2 regions of the Lysinibacillus sp. KU-BSD001 genome follow, and region 2 is predicted to be linked to the other one. Evidence: riboswitches for the same ligand, from Rfam matches in the RefSeq annotation. Region 2 holds a riboswitch; the other holds the start of a gene.

Region 1 (3,428 bases), on a different contig from region 2:
AAAGTAGGAAGTACAGCATAAATTTGTCGAAAGGTAGGTTGCGCTTAATTGAATGAACAAGGTATGACATTAATCGAGACGATTTTAAGTATAGCGATATTATCACTACTTGCCATGACCTTGATACCTTTTGCCAATCAGCTACAAAGTCGAGTTTTCGATCAAAAAATAGCGTATTATGCGAGTGAAGTAGCTTATAACGGCGTAAAACAAGTGGTAACAACAGGCGTGACACAAGGTACGATAACCATTGAGAATCTGGACTATAATTGGCGTTATGAGCATGGTGAGATTTGTGTTGAATATTCCAATTGGAAGGGGCCACAGTTAATGTGTATCAAATCGGACGGAATAATCGAAGAAGCGAAGATGGCTTTACATTTATAGAAGCACTGTTACATTTACTACTCTTTGTTGTATTTGCACATCTTATCTATTTTTTAGTGATGGAATTTAACGAATTATCCGGCATGCAACAAAAAAGAATAGAGGCAGATTGGGAAATAGGTGTTACGGATATTAGTCACTATTTGCCCTATGATAGCGTAGTGACTGTATCAACAGATGGCTTAACTGTGAACGTGACAACACCTCATCACACATACAATCTTCGTTTTTTAAATAATACTTTATGGAAACGTCAAAAGAGTGGGAATGAAACATTGTTAACAGGTGTAAAAAATGCCACATTCTTTTTAGATGACAATAAGTTAGTGTTAAAGGCACAGCTAGAATCAGGTGTGGAGAAGGAGCGGATATTTATTGTGGTACAATCTGCGGAATGAATATGGCGCACTTTTTCCGATTACTATTGTTTTATTATTTTTGTTGACAAGTGCTTGTGTTACGTATGCAGTCACATTTCAAATGGAAATAAAAATTTATAACACATTGGAATTGTCGAATGTTCGTGCTACGATTGATATACTAAATGTATTAATCCATGAGTTATAATTTTTGAAGTGATAAAGAAGGTGATTGGCGTGCGGAAAATTTATTTAGTAGGTTTTATGGGATGTGGAAAAAGTGCTATTGGCCGACGATTAAGTTACTTTTTAAAAATGCCCTACTACGATATGGATCATGAAATCGTTCGACAGCAAGGGATGACGATTCCTGAAATTTTTGAAAAATACGGAGAGGAACGGTTTCGTGAGATTGAAACGGAATTTCTACAAAATTTTCGTAACGAGGCATGTATTATCGCAACGGGTGGAGGAGTAGCGATGAAGGAAGAAAATCGCCGAATTATGCGAAGATCAGGATTAGTTTTTTTTCTCGATGCTACCTTTGAAGATATTTATGTTCGAATTCGTAATGATCAAAATCGCCCGATTGTGCAACGTTCTTCAAAAGAAGAATTACATGAGCTGTATCAAAATAGGAGAAAATATTATAGAGAAGTGGGGCACATTCAAGTATTAACAGAAAATCGGTCAATTCGACAAATTGTTGAATATATCGGGTTTCAAGTGAATCGTTTGAAAGGCGAATGAATTTTTGTTAAAGAAAAATAATGTTCGCCTTTAGATGTTTTTTAAAAAAAGATTGCCTTTTCATCAGTTAAAATGTTAGGATATGGCTAAGAACGTCTAGATAAACACGAATGTTGAATAGTAGGCGGATGAGTGTACGGGGAGAGAACGTGAAGTGGCGTCGCCGAAGGAGCAAGTAGCAAGGGCTATGAATCTCTCAGGCAAAAAGACTCGTACAGGACGCATCTCTGGAGAGCGCCGGAAAGCCGGCCACCAAAGGGGAAAGCCTATGTATGTGGTGTGAAGCCAATAATAGGTGATACTTTCAGGTGCAAGGACAGAGAATTCCGATTAACGGGATTCGTCTGTCCTTTTTTAGTGGCTAAAAAGTATCAATTTTAAAGGAATCCGCATATAGAAAGGACATCATCTCCACTTCCTTTTTATGGAGATGTGTCTTTCTAATATTAAACCATTCGTACTATGTGTTGAATGAATTTGAAAAATACAGGATTGCAGGAGGGGTTTTATGAGTAACTTAAAGCGCACACCGCTATTTGATGCTTATAGTAAATACGGTGGAAAAACAATTGATTTTGGCGGTTGGGAATTACCTGTACAGTTTTCTTCGATTAAAGAGGAGCATGATGCAGTACGTAATCGCGCTGGTTTATTCGATGTATCGCATATGGGGGAGATTTTTGTAGAAGGCCCAGATGCACAAGCCTTTTTACAAAAGCTATTATCAAACGATATTTCTAAAATTCAAATAGGTGGAGCGCAGTATAGTGCAATGTGTTATGAATCTGGTGGCGTTGTCGATGATTTATTAACATATCGTTTAGATGAAAATCGTTACCTGTTATGTGTCAATGCAGCAAACATCGAAAAAGATTATGACTGGATGGTAGCACAACAATTTGGCGATGTTACCATTACAAATCAATCGAATAGCTATGCACAAATTGCGTTACAAGGTCCTTTAGCAGAGGAAGTATTACAACAGTTAACGTCAGAAAACTTAAGCGATATCAAATATTTTAAGTTTAAAGAAAATGTTGAAATTGCAGGTCACCCAGTGCTTGTATCACGTAGTGGCTATACAGGTGAAGATGGATTTGAACTATACGGTACGCCAGAAGCGATTATTGCTTTATGGGATAAAATTTTAGCAGATGAGCGCGTTGTACCAGCAGGACTTGGAGCGCGTGATACACTGCGTTTTGAGACGTGTTTACCGCTTTACGGACAGGAATTGTCAAAGGATATTTCACCACTTGAAGCAGGGATTGGCTTTGCAGTGAAGCTAAATACCGATTTCATTGGTCGAGATGCGCTGGCAAAACAAAAAGAAGAAGGCTTATCTCGTAAAGTAGTCGGAATTGAAATGGTTGGTAAGGGGATTCCGCGTCATGGCTATAAAGTGTTGAAAGACGGAACGGAGATTGGTGAAGTGACAACGGGAACACAATCACCGATGACAAAACGCAATATCGGTCTAGCCTTAATAGACACAAAATTCACTGAAATCGGCACAGCATTAGAAATCGAAATTCGTGGCAAATTAGTTCCAGCAGTTGTGGTTGAAACACCGTTTTATAAACGAACAAAATAATTGAAAAGAGGGTCAAACATGAAACATCGTTATTTACCAATGACGGAACAAGATCAAAAAGAAATGTTAGAAACGATTGGCGTTTCTTCGATCGATGAGCTATTTTCTGATATTCCAGAAAAAGTGCGCTTCCAAGGGCTTTACAATATTAAAGAGGCAAAATCTGAAGCTGCTTTAATGAAAGAGTTATCGCAGCTTGCGGCTAAAAATGCAGATACGGCAAGTAACGTATCATTTTTAGGTGCAGGTGTTTACAACCACTATAAACCAGTGATCGTAGACCATGTCATTTCTCGTTCAGAGTTTTATACAGCATATACACCATATCAACCAGAAAT
Region 2 (3,428 bases):
TGGGAAATAAAAAACGGTCAAATTCAAGCGCCAACAGTAGTCCAAAAGACAGATGCAAATGAAGCAAGGCGGCTGCAGCTATTAAACGAACAGCAAGAGATACTAGGAAAATTATCGTTTATGAAGACGAGTCATTCGGAATATGCCCAGTTAGATCAGCGTTTTAATGAAATCGTAAATGAGTTAAAGAAAATAAAAGAGTAAGATAGTAGAAGTGGCAATTGCTACTTCTACTATTTTAGTTAACTATAATAAAAAAAGAGTTGACATAAAAACGTATATTCTTTAATATTTTTGTTAACATAAAAATTTTTAAGGTTAACTTATAAATTCTATGCGATATAGGTGATTTTTTAGTCATTATATGATTCTTTTTTCTGCCTATATACGATTTCATTAATTGATAGGAGTGTCTTTTGTGGAAACAGTATCAAAACCTTTACCAAAGTGGCGCGTCGTTGATTTAGTGCATAGCGGATTATTTGCGACGCTAATGATGATCGGTGCCAATATTACAGCATTTGCGCCGTTTTTAGTAATCGGTGGTGTACCGATTACACTACAAACATTTTTTGCGATTCTCGCGGGTCTTGTGCTTGGTAGCAGAAAAGGGGCTATTGCTTGTACAGTTTATATGTTGGTTGGTCTTGCAGGTGCGCCAGTCTTTGCAAAATTTAGTGGCGGCTTCTCATCTGTTCTATTGCCAACATTCGGATTTATCGTAACATTTATTTTAAGTGCATTTATAGCGGGCTGGATTGTGGAGCGTTTCCAAACGTTTACGTCTTATGTTGTTGCAGCTTTACTAGCAATGGCTGTAAACTATGTAGTTGGGACAAACTGGATGTACTATGCTTATACATTATGGGCGGGGGCACCAGAAGGGTTCTCATACAAAATGGCTTGGGCTTGGATGATTCCGCCAATGCCAAAAGATATCGTTTTAGCCATTTTTGCAGGTTTCTTCGCTTATCGTATTCAGAAAACATTGAAATTTATTCCGATTAAATAGAAATAGAGAAATCCAGTTACTTGTTCTGTAAGGTACTGGATTTTATTATTTTTACAAAATGGGTATTGCTCATTAACGTGCTTTCGTTCGAGAGTTTTTCTTTTTTATGTAGAATATCTCTATAGAAAGAATATTCTGAAATAATATTATATTGCATAACTCCTTCCTTCCTGTTAAGATAGTAACTATCTTGAAATAACATCACCTTGTCAAGAACAAGGCATATACAACGCGTTGAATGCTATGGATCACACTATAGCAGGAGCATTTTCTGGAGAGAACGCATAAAGCGTCGCCGAAGGGTTCACTATCTCAGGCAAAAGGACAGAAGGGTAATAAAGATCAGCTATTTTTAGCTGAATGGTTTACATGTTACACGTAAATTTGACGATTTTTTGTCAATGTCGATTTATAGCTTTAACATGTCGAATTTTTTTGTTATTCTTACGTTTAATGAGACTAGTGCTATTTGCCACTAGTCTCTTTTGTATTTTATAGCAAATATAAGTCTATAAAATTGTCGTAAGTGAACTCGCGAATATGTTGTTTCAAAAGTACAACTTGGGGGAATCAGCATGGAATTAAAGCGAGATTTAAAAAATCGCCACGTACAGCTTATTGCGATTGGTGGTACGATTGGTACAGGTTTATTTTTAGGTTCTGGTAGGGCGATAGCACTTGCAGGACCAAGTATTATATTGGCCTATTTAATTGTCGGAATTGCATTATTTTTTGTGATGCGTGCACTCGGTGAATTATTATTGTCAAATGCAGGATATACAACATTTACCGATTTTGCGACAGAATATATTGGACCGTGGGCAGGGTATGTAACAGGTTGGACTTATTGGTTTTGTTGGATTATGACGGCAATGGCAGACATCATTGCTGTAGGTATTTACGCACAATACTGGTTTGATATTCCGCAGTGGGTACCAGCACTGATTTGTGTTGTCGTATTGCTTGTTTTAAATTTATTAACTGTAAAACTATTTGGGGAATTAGAGTTTTGGTTTTCACTTATTAAAGTGGTGACAATTGTTGCGATGATTGTTATTGGGCTATATATGATTGTAACAGGGGTACAAACAGATGCAGGTACAGCGAGTGTATCAAATTTATGGGCACATGGTGGATTGTTCCCGAATGGCATTAGTGGGTTTTTACTCGCATTCCAAATGGTTGTCTTTGCCTTCGTTGGGGTGGAACTCGTTGGGGTGACAGCTGCTGAAACAGCTGATCCGAAGAAAAACATTCCATCTGCGATTAATAAAATTCCTGTACGTATTTTATTATTTTACGTAGGGGCGCTATTTGTTATTTTAGCCATCAACCCTTGGAATACGATGACAGCCGATAGTTCGCCATTCGTACAAGTATTTACATTGGCGGGTATTCCGATTGCAGCGGGTATTATTAACTTTGTTGTGATGACTTCTGCTGCATCAGCAGGGAACTCAGGGATGTTTTCAACGAGCCGCATGTTATTTAATTTAGGTTCAAATAATCAAGCGAGTGCAAAATTTGCGAAGTTAAATAAACGAAGTGTACCGCAACATGCATTAATCGTATCAACGATTGTCGTATCAGTAGGTGCATTACTAAGTAAGTTAATGCCGGATGATGCATTTAGCTTAGTGACAACGATTAGTGCCATCTGTTTTATTTGGGTGTGGAGCATTATTTTAATTTCACACATTATTTATAAAAAGAAAAATCGTGCATTACATGAAGCATCAACATTCAAAGCACCGTTTACACCATTTATAAACTATGTAGTACTCGCATTCTTTGTATTTTTATTAGGGGTTATGCTGTATGCAGAAGCGACACGAACAGCATTGTTACTCACACCCGTTTGGTTTATTTTATTAATCATCTTATATCGTATTCGAATGAAAAAAAGCGCTCAGTAATGAGTGCTTTTTTTATACGTTTAAACAGATTTCTAGACGATGGGGAATGGTTATGTTATTATTATCTCGAATTAGAGATAATTGAATTTGAAATAAAAGAGGTGCAAGGATGGAACAACGCAATCAAGTATTACATGCGATTACTGTGTTACTTCGGGCCTCAAGGTCTTTAGAGGATTTATTGAAAAAGGATATGGCACAATATCAGTTAAATGCAACGGAATTTGCCGTGCTTGAATTTCTATATCATAAAGGGGAACAGCCGATTCAAGTGATTGGGAATAAGATTTTGATTGCAAGCAGTAGTATTACGTATGTCATTGATAAACTGGAGCAAAAGGGGTATGTGAAGCGACGTGGCTGCCCAAATGATCGCCGCGTCATTTATACAGGCATCACAGCTGAAGGGGAGACATTTATGAAGGAGATCTTCCCTGCGCACGAACAAAAGATGATAGAGCTATTTTCGTGCTTATCGAATGAGGAAGTGGAACAGATGA

What was found. Region 2 has a riboswitch for glycine ahead of AAGS61_RS13330 (amino acid permease). Riboswitches for the same ligand answer to the same signal wherever they lie in the genome.
Region 1: linked by a shared signal. The riboswitch ahead of gcvT (glycine cleavage system aminomethyltransferase GcvT) and the one ahead of AAGS61_RS13330 (amino acid permease) in region 2 are both predicted to bind glycine.

What each region holds. Positions count from the first base shown of each region.
Region 1 is NZ_JBDQZI010000007.1:36,593-40,020, forward strand. It holds gene AAGS61_RS11725 (Tfp pilus assembly protein FimT/FimU) at 1-56, shown strand, start outside; gene AAGS61_RS11730 (type II secretion system protein) at 49-387, shown strand; gene AAGS61_RS11735 (hypothetical protein) at 333-785, shown strand; gene AAGS61_RS11740 (hypothetical protein) at 763-954, shown strand; gene AAGS61_RS11745 (shikimate kinase) at 984-1,496, shown strand; glycine riboswitch at 1,625-1,718, shown strand; gene gcvT (glycine cleavage system aminomethyltransferase GcvT) at 2,005-3,090, shown strand; gene gcvPA (aminomethyl-transferring glycine dehydrogenase subunit GcvPA) at 3,109-3,428, shown strand, end outside.
Region 2 is NZ_JBDQZI010000008.1:164,904-168,331, forward strand. It holds gene abc-f (ribosomal protection-like ABC-F family protein) at 1-204, shown strand, start outside; gene AAGS61_RS13325 (biotin transporter BioY) at 419-1,012, shown strand; glycine riboswitch at 1,274-1,350, shown strand; gene AAGS61_RS13330 (amino acid permease) at 1,588-2,928, shown strand; gene AAGS61_RS13335 (MarR family winged helix-turn-helix transcriptional regulator) at 3,038-3,428, shown strand, end outside.